2 regions of the Streptomyces sp. NBC_00669 genome follow, and region 1 is predicted to be linked to the other one. Evidence: riboswitches for the same ligand, from Rfam matches in the RefSeq annotation. Region 1 holds a riboswitch; the other holds the start of a gene.
The links. A riboswitch is a leader RNA that binds a small molecule or an ion and turns the genes downstream of it on or off. The one in region 1 is predicted to bind cobalamin.
Positions count from the first base shown of each region.

Region 1 (7,064 bases):
CCATCGAGCAGCACATCCGGGCCGGCGACCACGACATCGTGCTGCTGCGGGTACACGCGCTGGACGCCGACCACGACGCGCCGCCGCTGGTCTTCCACGCCAGCCGGTTCCGGCGGCTCGAAGAGGCCGCCGCCGGCGCCGAAGCCCCCGCCGGCGCGGAAGCCCCCGCCGGCGCGGAAGCCCCCGCCGGCGCGGAAGCCCCGGCCGGCGTCACGCCCCCGGCCGGCCCCGCCCCGCAGGCCCGCCCGGGCCACACCGCGCACTCCCTTCCCTCCGACCGCGCCGACCACCCCGACCGTGCCGCCCTCCCCGCCCTCCCCGTCGAAGCCAAGGAGCCGAAATGACCGCACAAGCCGAAGAGACCGACCGCGCGAGCTTCGCCCGGGAGTGGGAGGAGTGGCACGCCGCACACGAGCGGGTGCTCGCCGATCCGCACGGCTTCCTCGCCATCACCAGCCTGCGCTGGCTGGACGCGACCCCCACCCGCTTCCCGGACGCGCCCGGCGCCTGGTCCAGCACCCATGACGGCGTGGTGGTGGAACTGGACGACGGCGAGGAACTGACCCTCGACGGCCAAGTGCTGCGCGGCCGCCACGACTTCGGGGTGATCGCCGAGCGCGGCGGCCTGTTCCCCGCCGCCGGGGACGCGGTGATCGAGGTCGCCAAGCGCGGCGGCCACGACATCCTGCGCCCCCGCCACCCCGACAACGCCCTGCTGACCGCCTTCACCGGCACCCCCGCCTACGCCCCCGACCCGCGCTGGGCCCGCACCGGCCGCTACCTGCCGTTCGACACCCCGCGCCCGACGACCGTCGGCGCCGTCGTCGAGGGCCTCCAGCACGTCTACGACGCCCCGGGCGAGGTCGAGTTCGCACTGGACGGCACCACCCACCGGCTGACCGCCTTCAACGGCCGGACCCCCGGCAGCCTGCTCGTCCTGTTCACCGACGCCACCTCGGGGGTGACCACGTACGCGGCGAACCGCTCGCTGACGGTGGCCGCGCCCGACGCCGACGGCACCGTGCTGGTCGACTTCAACCGGGCCGCCAACCTGCCCTGCGCCTACACCGACCTGGCCACCTGCCCGCTGCCGCCGGCCGAGAACCGGCTACCGGTGGCGATCGAGGCCGGCGAGAAGACCCCGACCGGCGCGGCGCCCGGCCACGCCTCGTCCTGACCCGCGGACGACCCGCCGGCGCCGCCCGGCGCCGGCGGGTCGTCCGCGGGCGGGATACCACCGGCCGGCCCGCGCGCGGGGCAGCGTACGCTTCGTGCAGCGCGCCCCTGCCGGGTGCGTGACAGCCGCGGACCAGCGGCCTTTCGACCACCCACCTGGAAAGCCCGCAGATGAGCACGGAGCAGCGCCACCTCCTCGTCATCGGCATCGGAGCCGGCGACCCCGACCACCTGACGCTCGGGGCGGTGCGGGCCATCCGCCGTACCGACGTCTTCTTCCTCATCGGCAAGGGCCCGGCGAAGTCGTCGTTGACGGACTTCCGGCGCAGCGTGATCGACGAGCACACGGACGGGCCGCACCGCGTCGTCGAGCTGGACGACCCGCCGCGCGACCGGTCGGCGGCGGGCCGCGAGGCGTACACCGCCGCGGTCCACGACTGGCGGACCCGGCGCGCCGACGCCTGCGAGCGCCTGATCCGGGACGAGTTGGCGCCCGGCCAGGCCGGCGCGTTCCTGGTCTGGGGCGACCCGGCGCTGTACGACGGCACGCTGAGCATGCTGGACGAGATCGCGGCGCGCGGCACGGTCGGCTTCGACGTCGAGGTGGTGCCCGGGATCAGCAGCGTCTCCGCGCTGGCGGCCCGGCACCGCACCAGCCTCAACCAGGTCGGCCGGCCCGTCCACATCACGCCCGCGCGCCGGCTGGCCGAGCTCTTCCCGACCGGCGAAGGCGACGCGGTCGGCGACGGAGCCGGCGAGGGAACCGCCAGCGGCGGCGGTGACCGCCAGGGCGACGGCGACGTCGTCGTGATGCTCGACGCCCACGAGTCGTTCACCCGGATCGAGGGCGACGACGTGTGGATCTACTGGGGCGCCTACATCGGCACGCCCGACGAGCTCCTGGTCTCCGGGCGGCTCGCCGACGTCGCCGACCGCATCCGGCAGGTCCGCGCGGAGGCCCGCGCCCGGCACGGCTGGATCATGGACACCTACCTGCTGCGCCGCACCGGCCGCACCGAGGACAGCCGCGCCTGACCCACCGGGCCGCGCCTGACCCACCGGCCGCGGCCGAGCGACCGCCGGCCCGCGACCGTGCCCAGCACCGCCGCCCAGGACCGCCACCCGGGTCCCGCCGCGACCCCGATATCACCACGTGGACGGTCCGCCGGAGGCCGCCGCCAGGCCGTTAACCTGCACGTATGGCTTACGGGGTGCCCAGCACGCAGGCGGAACACGCACCGTCCATCCGCGATCTCCTCGCGGCGGGCGGCCGTTCCTACTCGTTCGAGTTCATGCCCCCGCGCAGCGCCGCCGCGGAGGCCGGCCTGTGGACGGCGATCCGCCGGCTGGAGGCGCTGGCGCCGACCTTCGTGTCGGTGACCTACGGCGCGGGCGGCTCCACGCGCGGCCGTACCGTCAACATCACCGGGCGGATCGCGCAGGAGACCACGCTCACCCCGGTCGCCCACCTCACCGCCGTCGACCACAGCGTCGCCGAACTGCGCCACGTCCTGGGCCAGTACGCCGACCAGGGCGTCCGCAACGTGCTGGCGCTGCGCGGCGATCCGCCCGGCGCCCCGCTCGGCCCGTGGGTGAAGCACCCGCAGGGCGTGGCGTACGCGGCCGAACTGGTGGAACTGGTCAAGGAGTCCGGCAACTTCTGCGTCGGCGTCGCGGCCTTCCCCGAGCGGCACCCGCGCTCGCCCGACTGGGACAGCGACATCCGCCACTTCGTGGCCAAGTGCCGGGCCGGCGCCGACTACGCGATCACCCAGATGTTCTTCGACGTGGACGCCTACCTGCGCCTGCGCGACCGGGTGGCGGCCGCCGGGTGCGCGACGCCGATCATCCCGGAGATCATGCCGGTCACCACGATCCGCTCGCTGCGCCGCATCCCGAGCCTGAGCACCGCCGCCTTCCCGCCCGGGCTCGCCGAGCGGATGCTCGCGGCCGAGGACGACCCGCGGGCCGTCAGGGCGATCGGCATCGAGCACGCGACCGAGATGTGCCGCCGGCTGATCGCCGAGGACGTCCCGGGCCTGCACTTCATGACGATGAACTTCTCCAAGGCGACCACGGAGATCTACCAGAACCTCGACCTGCGCCCGTAGGGCCGGCGCCCATAAGGCCGGAGCTCGTAAGGCCGGCACCCGTAAAGCCGGAGTCCGTAAAGCCGCCGGCACCCGTAGAGCCCGCGCCCTTCCGGTGGCCGCGCCGGCGACCCCCGCGCCGGGCGGGCCGGGAGGGAACCGCGCGGCTCCCTCCCGGCCCACCGGGGCTCAGGCGGTGGGCAGTTCCGCGCGGACCGTGCGGGCGGCGGCGACCAGGTTCTCCAGCGACGCCTTGGTCTCGGGCCAGCCGCGGGTCTTCAGCCCGCAGTCCGGGTTGACCCACAGGCGTTCCGCGGGGATCGCCTCCAGGCCCTTGCGCAGCAGCGTGGCCGCCTCGTCCGCGCCGGGCACCCGGGGGGAGTGGATGTCGTAGACGCCGGGGCCGGCCTCCCGCGGGTAGCCGTGGCCGGCCAGTTCGTCGGCCACCTGCATGTGGGAGCGGGCGGCCTCCAGGCTGATCACGTCCGCGTCGAGGTCGTCGATGGCCTGCACGATGTCGCCGAACTCGGCGTAGCACATGTGGGTGTGGATCTGGGTGGCCGCGCCCGCCGCGCCGGTGGTCAGCCGGAAGGACTCGGTGGCCCAGGCCAGGTACGCGGGACGGTCGGCGGCCCGCAGCGGCAGGGTCTCGCGCAGCGCGGGCTCGTCGACCTGGATCACCGAAGTGCCGGCCGCCTCCAGGTCGGTGACCTCGTCGCGCAGCGCGAGGGCGACCTGGCGGGCGGTGTCGCCGAGCGGCTGGTCGTCGCGGACGAAGGACCAGGCGAGCATGGTGACCGGCCCGGTGAGCATGCCCTTGACCGGGCGCGAGGTGAGCGACTGGGCGTAGCTCGTCCAGCGCACGGTCATCGGCTCGGGCCGGGAGATGTCGCCGGCCAGGATCGGCGGGCGGACGTAGCGGGTGCCGTAGGACTGCACCCAGCCGTGCTGGGTGGCGAGGTAGCCGGTGAGCTGCTCGGCGAAGTACTGCACCATGTCGTTGCGTTCGGGCTCGCCGTGCACCAGGACGTCGAGGCCGGTCTGCTCCTGGAAGGCGATCACCTCGCCGATCTCGGTCCTGATCCGCTCCTCGTAGCCGGCCCGGTCGATCCGGCCGGCCCGCAGGTCGGCGCGGGCGGCGCGCAGTTCGCCGGTCTGCGGGAACGACCCGATGGTGGTCGTCGGCAGCAGCGGCAGCCCGAGGTGGGCGCGCTGGGCGGCGGCGCGCTGCGGGTACGCCTGGGCGCGGCGGCCGTCGGCGTCGGTGACGGCCGCGACCCTGGCGCGTACCGCCGGGTCGCGGGTGATCGGCGAGGCCGCGCGGGAGGCCAGGTCGGCCCGGTTGGCGGCGATCTGCGCGGCGATGGCGTCGGTGCCCTGCGCCAGGCCCTTGGCGAGCGTGACGATCTCGGCGGTCTTCTGCCGGGCGAAGGCGAGCCAGCGCAGCACCTGCGGGTCGATGTCCTGTTCGGGCGCGGTGTCCAGCGGCACGTGCAGCAGGGAGCAGGAGGCGGCCACGTCGACCTGGCCGGCGAGGCCGAGCAGGGTGGCCAGGGTGGCCAGCGACGTCTCGTAGTCGTTGATCCAGATGTTGCGGCCGTTGACGACGCCGGCCACCAGCCGCTTGCCGGGCAGCCCGCCGACGGCGGCGAGGTCGTCGAGGTTGGCGGCGGCCGCGCCGGTGAAGTCGACGGCCAGGCCGTCGATCGGGGCCTTCACCAGGATCGGCAGCGCCTCGCCGAGCCGGTCGAAGTAGGAGGCGACGAGCAGCTTCGGCCGGTCGGTGAGAGTGCCCAGCGCGCGGTAGGCGCGGGCGGCGGCGTCCAGCTCGGCGGGCGTACGGTCCTGGACCAGGGCGGGCTCGTCGAGCTGCACCCACCGGGCGCCGGCGGCCCGCAGGTCGGCGAGCACCTCGGCGTACACCGGCAGCAGCCGGTCCAGCAGGGTCAGCGGCTCGAAGTCGGCCGGCACCCCGGGGGCGGGCTTGGCGAGCAGCAGGTAGGTGACGGGGCCGACCAGCACCGGCCGCGGGGTGTGCCCGAGCGCGAGGGCCTCCCGCAGCTCGCCGACCTGCTTTGCGGAGTCGGCGGCGAAGACCGTGTCCGGGCCCAACTCGGGGACCAGGTAGTGGTAGTTGGTGTCGAACCACTTCGTCATCTCCAGCGGCGCCACGTCCTGGGTGCCGCGGGCCATCGCGAAGTAGCTGTTGAGCGGGTCGGCACCGACGGCGGCACGGTGCCGCTCGGGGACGGCGCCGACCATGACGCTGGTGTCCAGGACGTGGTCGTAGTACGAGAAGTCGCCGGTGGGCACCTCGTGGACGCCGGCCTCGGCGAGTTGCCGCCAGTTGGCGCGGCGCAGTCCGGCCGCCGTCTCCCGGAGGGCGTCCGCGGTGACCCGGCCCTTCCAGTAGCCCTCGACGGCCTTCTTCAGTTCCCGGTGCTGTCCCTGGCGGGGGTAGCCGTACACGGTGGCCCGTGCTGCCGCGGCTGCGGGCTTTGCTGACACGGAAATCTCCTTCGCGAGATGTCTCCCTGGCATCCCGGAGACGGGACGCGGACGCGAAGGCGGCGAACAGGACGGACCGAACACGCCCGGTTCGAGGACGCTCCACCGCCTGACATGTGCGCCGACCCGCCCACGAGGTCACCGGGACATCCGCACGCGATCGGTCGCGTACGGGCAACGGGCAGGTCTTCGGACTCGTGGGCACGCCTGCCGGGGCAGGCACCTACTGGCCGTCGCTTCCCAGGTCCGCGCCGCGGACCCAGTGCTGATGGCGGCGATCGTTCCCACTTACCGCTGCGGGGCAGTCCCGGATTCCCACCGGGTTCCCTCTTACGACGCGCCTGCCTGGCGGGCAGGGCGAACCAGCTGCACCCGCCAGCCTAGATCGCCCGGGTGCCTTTGGCTCGGCACCGCCCACATCCCGGAACGTGTCAGAGGTGATCCGGTTCCCGGCACACCGTCTCCGTCGGCTCCTCGCCGGGTCGGGCTCTCCCCCCGGCGGACGGAAGGCGTCGGGGGCCGCGCCTGCCCACCAGCCAGGAGGCGCCCCTCCCGCACCACCGCCCCCTTCCGGGCGGCGCCGGTACCCGCAGACGGGTGAGTGCCTCGCACGTTCGGCCCAACACGGCGATTTATCCTAGTTGTTGGATATTGTGCGGCGTACGTTCGGCGGTGCCCATGCGTCTCCCCGCACATCTGGAACAGGAGAAGTCCTTTGGCGACATCCGCTGCTCTTCCCACTCTCCGCAGCCGCATCATCGTCGGCGCGAGCGCGCTGACCACCGCTGTGGCGCTCGGCACCACGCTGCTCGGCGCGACGGCCGCCCAGGCCGCCACCCCGGCCCGCCCGTACGGCACCGTCGTCGCCGGTGACGGCGTCGTCCAGCGCCAGTTCCCCAGCACGGACTCGTCCGTGAAGGGCTCCCTCGCGTACCACCAGCAGGTCGGCCTGCGCTGCAAGGTCCACGCCCAGAACATCGCGGGCAACGACATCTGGTACCTGCTGCGCGACAACTCCAACTGGGTCTCGGCCAAGTACGTGGACAACACCGGCACCGTCTCTCTGTGCAAGGACGTCCTGCGCAGCAGCACCGCCGTGATGAACGCGGTGCCGAAGGGCGCCAAGGGCTGACCGTCCCACGGTGTACGGGCATCCCGGAGCCGCGGCAGGTCCCGCGCGCGGCTCCGGGCCGCCACGTCGGATTCCCCGAGTCCCCGCGTTCGCCGCGTTCGCCGCATTCCCCGAGTTCCCCGCGCTCCCCGCGTACCCGAGCCCGCTGCCGGGAGCCC
Region 1 is NZ_CP109018.1:7,773,172-7,780,235, forward strand. Features, by position in the region: gene OG896_RS32845 (flavin reductase family protein) at 1-344, shown strand, start outside; gene OG896_RS32850 (DUF1684 domain-containing protein) at 341-1,177, shown strand; gene cobF (precorrin-6A synthase (deacetylating)) at 1,348-2,211, shown strand; gene metF (methylenetetrahydrofolate reductase [NAD(P)H]) at 2,376-3,287, shown strand; gene metE (5-methyltetrahydropteroyltriglutamate--homocysteine S-methyltransferase) at 3,456-5,774, opposite strand; cobalamin riboswitch at 5,938-6,156, opposite strand; gene OG896_RS32870 (SH3 domain-containing protein) at 6,490-6,906, shown strand.

Region 2 (7,064 bases), 350 kb from region 1:
CGCGCGGACGGTCGTGGTCTTGGCCGTCCCCTTCTCGCCTCGCACGAGGATGCCACCCACCGATGGGTTGATCGCGTTGAGCAGCAGCCCCAACCGTAGATCCTCCTGGCCGACGATCGCCGAGAACGGATAGGGAATGCTCATGAAGTGGCCACTCCTTCGAGTGAGAAGACGTTCGATCGGTCGGAGGTGGACTCGCACCCACCCTGCTGTGACGCGTGGTCTCCGCTGCCGAGGAGGTGATCCGGGCACGGCGAACCGCCCCGCCGTTCGGGCTCTCCGCTCCCCGCACGGGCGGGGGTGAACGCGGTCACGGCGCCCCCGGCGGCAGGAACGGCAGGCCGTCCGGCGGACCCTGCTCGATCAGCCGCAGCAGCGCGCCGGTGTCGGCGTGCTCCTCGATCAGATCGGCCAGCCGCTCCAACTGGCCCTCCCGCAGGGCCTCGAAGCGGGTGTCCGGGGCCGGCGCGAACCGCCGCCCGGCCGCCGCGGCCACCCGCGTGAGGAACGCCCGCCGGAAGCCGTCGCTCTCCAGCGAGCCGTGCCAGTGCGTGCCCCACACCGCGCCGACCCGGCAGCCGTCGAGGAACGGTTCGTCGCCGCCCAGGAGTTCGGCCACCCCGTGGTGGATCTCGTAGCCGCGCACCGGCTCGCCGTACTGCGTGCCCTCCGGGCGGGCGAGGGTCTTCTCGCGGGCGAAGCGGACCCGGACCGGCAGCAGGCCGAGGCCCGCGACCGTACCGGCCTTCGACTCCACGTCGTCCTCGATGCGTTCGGCGAGGAGTTGGAAGCCGCCGCAGATGCCGAGCACGGGGCGGCCCTCGGCGGCACGCCGGCGGACCGCGTCGGCCAGGCCGCGCTCGCGCAGCCAGGCCAGCGCGCGGACGGTGCCGCGGGTGCCGGGCAGCACCACCAGGTCGGCGTCGGCGAGTTCGTCCGGGCGGTCCACGAACCGCACCACCACACCGGGCTCGGCGGCGAGCGCGTCGAGGTCGGTGAAGTTCGACATCAGCGGAAGCGCGGCCACCGCCACCCGCAACACCTCGTCGCCGTACGGCGCTTCGACCGCGGACTCGCGCACGGCGCCGCGCAGCGACACCCGCAGCCCGTCCTCCTCGTCGATGCCCAGGCCGTGGGCGAAGGGGAGCACGCCGAGGGTGGGGCGGCCGGTGAGGCCGCGCAGCATGTCCAGGCCCGGCTGGAGCAGGGACACGTCGCCGCGGAACTTGTTCACTAGGTACCCCGCGACCAGCCGCTGGTCCTCCGGTGCGAGCAGCGCCGTCGTGCCGTAGAACGACGCGAAGACGCCGCCGCGGTCGATGTCGCCGACCACCATCACCGGCAGCCCGGCGCTCCTGGCCACGGCCATGTTGACGATGTCGGTGCGGCGCAGGTTGATCTCGGCGGGGCTGCCCGCGCCCTCGCAGATCACGGCGTCATGGCCGCGGCCCAGCTCCTCCAGGCACTCCACCACGGTGCCCAGCAACTCGGCCTGCCGGCCGCCGTGGTAGCCGCGGGCGCTCAGCTCGCCGACCGGCTTGCCCAGGACCACCACCTGGCTGCTGTGGTCGCCGCCGGGCTTGAGCAGCACCGGGTTCATCAGCGCCGACGGCTCCACCCGGGCGGCCTGCGCCTGCATCGCCTGCGCCCGGCCGATCTCGGCGCCCTCCCGGGTGACGTACGAGTTGAGCGACATGTTCTGGCCCTTGAACGGCGCGACCCGCAGGCCCCGCCGGGTCAGCCACCGGCAGATCCCGGCGGTCACCACGCTCTTGCCGGTGTCCGAGCCGGTCCCGGCGACCAGCAGCCCCTTCACGCCGTGCCTCTCTCGGTCGTGGCCGCGGGCGCCGCCCGGCGCGCGCCGCGTGCCGCCGACAGCAGCACCGACGCGCCCAGCGCCAGCGCGCCGACCCGGCGGGAGAGGCGGACCGCGCGCCGGATGTCGGCCGGCGCGGGCGGACGGAACCCGGCGCCCAGCACCGGGCGGTGCTCGGTGCGGCCGCCGTACGACAGGGTGCCGCCCAGCCGCAGCCGCAGCGCCCCCGCGAACGCGGCCTCGACCGGGCCCGCGTTGGGCGAGGGGTGGCGCGGCCCGTCCCGCCTGGCGGTGGCCAGCGCGGTCCGCGGATACGGTCCGGCCAGCGCGGCGAGCCCGGCGGTGAGCCGGGCGCCCGGGTAGCCGACGGCGTCGTCCAGCCGCGCGGCGGCCCACCCGAACCGCAGGTGGCGCGGGGAGCGGTGGCCGACCATCGCGTCCAGGGTGTTGGCGGCGCGGAAGCCGACCAGCCCGGGCACACCGGCCAGGCCGCCCCACACGAGCGCGCCGACCACCGCGTCCGAGGTGTTCTCCGCGACCGACTCCACCACGGCGCGGGCGATCGCGTCGGCGTCCAGCGCGGCCGGGTCCCGCCCGCACAGGTGCGGCAGCCGGGCGCGGGCGGCGGCCACGTCCCCCGCCTCCAGCGCCGCGCCGATGGTGCGGGCCTCCCGTGCGAGCGAGGTGCCGCCGAGTACGGACCAGGTGGTGGCGGCGGTCAGCGCGACGGACAGCGCCGGGCGGCCGCGCACCGCCCGCTCCGTCAGCGCGGCGGCGGCCACGGCGCCGCCGACGCACAGCGCCGCGTACGCGGTTCCGGTGCCCCGGTCGTCGCGCCACAGCCGCTTCTCCAGGGCCCCCGCGGCCCGCCCGAACCCGGCCACCGGGTGGCCGCGGCGCGGGTCGCCGATCAGGAGGTCGCCGAGGAAGCCGAGCGCGGCGCCGTACGCGAAGGCGCGGTCGGCACGGGTCATGTCCGGGTCATCTCGGCGGCCGAACGGCCGGCGGCCTGCGTGCAGGGCATCGCGAAGTCCTCACTCAGGGTCCGCGCCCTGGCTCGACGTGACCGGCGGTGAGAGTCTCCTGGCTCCCGGATCTACGCACTCCCGGGCCTTCCAGCCGGGCGGACCGGCCGTGACCTACAGGGTCGGGAGTGCACTCCCCGGTGACAGTGGCGGGACCGCGTCGGATTCGCACCGACTTCCTCTCCTGCCGCCGTATGGCTCCCGGCAGTTCACCACGCCCGCGGAAAGCCCGTCAACCGACCCCCCGGGGTGCCCCCGGCCTGCGGATTCAGGGACCACCTCCCGGTGGTGGGCGAACGGGGGTACTCCCCCTGGCTCCGCCGGGGACACCCCCGCCCAGGCGAAGCGCCGGGGGAGCGCCGTTCCCCGCGCCCCTTCGGGCGTGCGCCACTGTGGTGCCCGTCTCGTTCCCGGCCGGGGGGCCGGTGGCCTGCTGAGCGCGCCGTTTGCCGCGCCCCCTGGTTGGTGACCCTCTTTTCGCGAAAGCAGCCGCACCCACCCAAGGGCGCGGGGCACTTGCCGACGGGCCACCGCGCACCGCGTGAGGAACGTCGACCGAAAGGGGCAGGGCCCGGGGGCGCCCGGGGAGGGAGCCGCACTCACGTAGGGCGCGGCCCCCCGCAGGACTACCCGGCGATGAGGTGGATTCCGTAGGCGACGGCGGCAGCACATGCGGCGAAACAGACATACGCACCGGTGCGGGTGAGCACCGCGGTGCCGCCGGTACCGCCCCGCCGGGACAACCCGACGATTCCGAGCGTGAAGACGCCCACGAGGCCGACCGTGGAGAGGAGGGTGACAGCGAAGACCGTGCCGAGCGCGTGCCAGTCGATGCTCATGACGTGCCCTTTCAGACCGTGGTGGGAGTGGAGGCGGCAGGCGGCACGACGGCGGGGATCACCGGGCCGGCGGGCGGCACGTCGGGGGAGGGGGTGTGCGCGGGAGGCGCGGGAACGGTGGGAGCCGCCGTGGTGTCGGCGACGGTCACCGGGACGATCTGGACGGCCGGTACGGCCGGGGCGGATATGGGGGCGGGCGCCTCCGCGGCCGCGGTCTCCTGCGTCGCGGCCACCGCACCCACGGGCTCGTTGACGTTCGCGTGCGTGACCGGCTTGCGGCGGGCCGCCGTCCGGACCGCCACGCACACCGCGAGGCCGAGCACCCCGACCGTGGTGACACCCCAGGTGCCGCGGTCGGCGAGGTAGGCGGCGCCGCCCGCGACCAGGCCCGCCGCCGGCAGGGTCAGCCCCCAGGCGGCGACCATCCGCCCGGCGGTGCCCCAGCGGACCACCGCCCCGGTGCGGCCGAGCCCGGCGCCCAGCACCGACCCGGTGCAGACCTGGGTGGTGGACAGCGCGAAGCCGAGGTGGGAGGAGGCGAGGATGGTCGCCGCGGCGCCGGTCTGCGCCGCGAAACCCTGCTGCGGCTGGATGTCGGTGATGCCGCGGCCGACGGTGCGGATGATCCGCCAGCCGCCGATGTAGGTGCCGAGCGCTATGGCGGTGCCGGCCGAGCAGATGACCCACAGCGGCGGGTTGGAGCCGGGGGCCAGCGAGCCGCCGGCGATGAGCGCGAGGGTGATGACGCCCATGGTCTTCTGGGCGTCGTTGGTGCCGTGCGCGAGCGAGACGAGCCCGGCGGAGGCGATCTGCCCGGCCCGGTAGCCGCGCGAGGTGGCCGCGGGATCGGCGTTACGGCCGAGCCGGTAGGTGAGCCGGGTGGCGAGCATCGAGGCGAGTCCGGCCACGATGGGCGCGGCGACCGCCGGGATGATCACCTTGGTGACGACCGCGTCACCATTGACGCCGTGGGCGCCGACCGAGACGAGGGTGGCGCCGATCAGTCCGCCGAAGAGGGCGTGCGAGGAGCTGGAGGGGAGCCCGGCCAGCCAGGTCACCAGGTTCCACACGATCGCGCCGACCAGTGCGGCGAAGATCATCGCGGGTCTGATTCCGGCCGACTCGTCGACGATCCCGCCGGAGATCGTCTTGGCGACCTCCACCGACAGGAAGGCGCCGACCAGGTTGAGTACGGCTGACATTCCCACCGCGACGCGGGGGCCGAGCGCACCGGTCGAGATGGTGGTGGCCATCGCGTTGGCGGTGTCGTGGAAGCCGTTGGTGAAGTCGAAGACGAGAGCGGTGGCGATCACGAGTCCGATCAGGAGCGTGATGTGTTCCATGGGCCCAGCAATCGTTCGGTCGGGCAGGGGCGAGGCGAACGTACGGATCATTCATGAACGGAAGGTGAACTCACGGCGGACTCGCGGTGCCGACATGAATCATCGGTGAACGGAGGGGGATCGGGAAGGGGTCGGCGCAGATACGCACAGCTTCACCCCAGCTCGTCCCGCGATCCCTTACCGCAGCGAAGCGAGCCTCGATCAGTGCCCGGACAGCCGGTCCGCCCAGCGCGCCACCGGGTCCGTGGCGGCGCTGCGCCCCCGCGCCTCGCGCCGGTCCGCACCACGGTAGGCCGCGTAGATCCCGCGCACCGCCGCCCATCTGAGCGGCTCCGGCTCCCAGCGCCGCACCCGGTGCCCCACCCACGGCAGCGCGGTCAGCCCGGTGGGCCCGCCCTGCCCGCAGTCCAGCAGCACCAGGTCCCGCAGGGTGCGCGCGGCCAGGTTCGACGTCGCCACCCCGCTGCCGACGTACCCGCCCGCCCAGCCGGTCCCCGTCCTACGGTCCAGGTGCACGCTCGCGCACCAGTCCCGCGGCACCCCCAGCACGCCCGACCAGGCGTGATCGACCGCGACCCCGGCCGCCGCCGGGAACATCCGGACCAGGATCTCCCGCAGCGCCGCCACCGTCGCCGCCGACGTGCTCCCGTCGGTGTCGGTCCGCGACCCGAACCGGTACGGCACCCCGCGCCCGCCCAGCGCGATCCGGCCGTCGGCGGTGCGCTGCGCGTACACGTACGCGTGCGCCATGTCGCCGAGCACCTCCCGGCCCTCCCAGCCGATCGTCGCCCACACCGGCTCGGGCAGCGGCTCGGTCGCGATCATCGAGGAGTTCATCGGCAGCCAGGTCCGCCGCTGCCCGCGCAGGCCCGCGGTGAAGCCCTCGGTGCAGCGCAGCACGTACCGCGCCCGGACCGTCCCGTACGGGGTGGCCACCCGCCCCGGGTGGATCGCGGTCACCGCGGTGCCCTCGTGCACGGTCACGCCCAGCCGCTCCACCACGGCGGTCAGCCCCCGCACCAGCTTCGCCGGGTGCACCCGCGCGCCGTACGGGGTCCAGGTGCCGCCGACCGCGCCGGCCACCCGCACCCGCTCTGCCGTCTCGGCCGCCCCCAGCAGCAGCCGGTCCTTCTCCCCGAACGAGACCTCCGCCTCGTGGTACGCCTTCAGACGCGCCGACTGGGCGGGGGAGTAGGCCACTTCGAGCACTCCACCGTGGTGGATGTCGGCCTCGATCCCCTCCCGCCCGGCGACCCGGACCACCTCGCCGACGGTGTCGTTCATCGCCTGCTGGAGCGACAGCGCGGCCTGGTGGCCGTGCAGCGCCGCGTAGCGGTCCCGGCCCGCCACGCCGTTGTAGAGCCACCCGCCGTTGCGTCCCGAGGCGCCGTACCCGCAGAACCGGGCCTCCAGCACGGTGATCCGCAAGGAGGGCGCCGCCTGCTTCAGGTAGTAGGCCGTCCACAGCCCGGTGTAGCCGCCGCCCACGATCACCACGTCGGCGTCCGCGTCGCCGGGAAGCGGCTCGCGCGGCACCGGAACGCCCGTGTCCGCGTACCAGAACGAGATGCCGCCGTTGACCGTGCCCATGAGGTTCCCGCGATTCCGTGATTCCGTGTCGGCTCACGTGTGCCCGTCGCGCCGCCCGGGCACGCCGTGGGTGGTGTGGGGACGCTACTGCCGGTCCGGGGGGCTCGGCAACGGTCCGCGGCACCCTCGAACCGTCATGCGCGGCACCAACGGCAGTAAGGGGCACCCTGTGCACAACGCGGAACAGAAGACCTGGTCGGACGTGGTCGACGCGGCCCGCCGCACCGTCGCCGACGGCCTGGTGGTCGGCACCTCCGGCAACGTCTCCGCCCTCGTCGGCGACGACCTGGTGCTCGTCACCCCGACCGGTGTGCCCTACCACCGGCTCGGCCCCGACGACGTGGTCGGCGTCGACCTCGCCACCGGGCGGCAGGTGCGCGGGCTGCTCCGGCCCACCAGCGAACTCCCGCTGCACCTCGCGGTCTACCGCGGCACCTCCGCGCGGGCGATC
Region 2 is NZ_CP109018.1:7,418,895-7,425,958, forward strand. Features, by position in the region: gene OG896_RS31240 (putative cobaltochelatase) at 1-144, opposite strand, end outside; gene OG896_RS31245 (cobyric acid synthase) at 311-1,816, opposite strand; gene OG896_RS31250 (cobalamin biosynthesis protein) at 1,813-2,790, opposite strand; cobalamin riboswitch at 2,893-3,023, opposite strand; gene OG896_RS31255 (hypothetical protein) at 3,468-3,680, opposite strand; gene OG896_RS31260 (inorganic phosphate transporter) at 3,692-5,023, opposite strand; gene OG896_RS31265 (NAD(P)/FAD-dependent oxidoreductase) at 5,225-6,613, opposite strand; gene OG896_RS31270 (class II aldolase/adducin family protein) at 6,750-7,064, shown strand, end outside.
Region 2: linked by a shared signal. The riboswitch ahead of OG896_RS31250 (cobalamin biosynthesis protein) and the one ahead of metE (5-methyltetrahydropteroyltriglutamate--homocysteine S-methyltransferase) in region 1 are both predicted to bind cobalamin.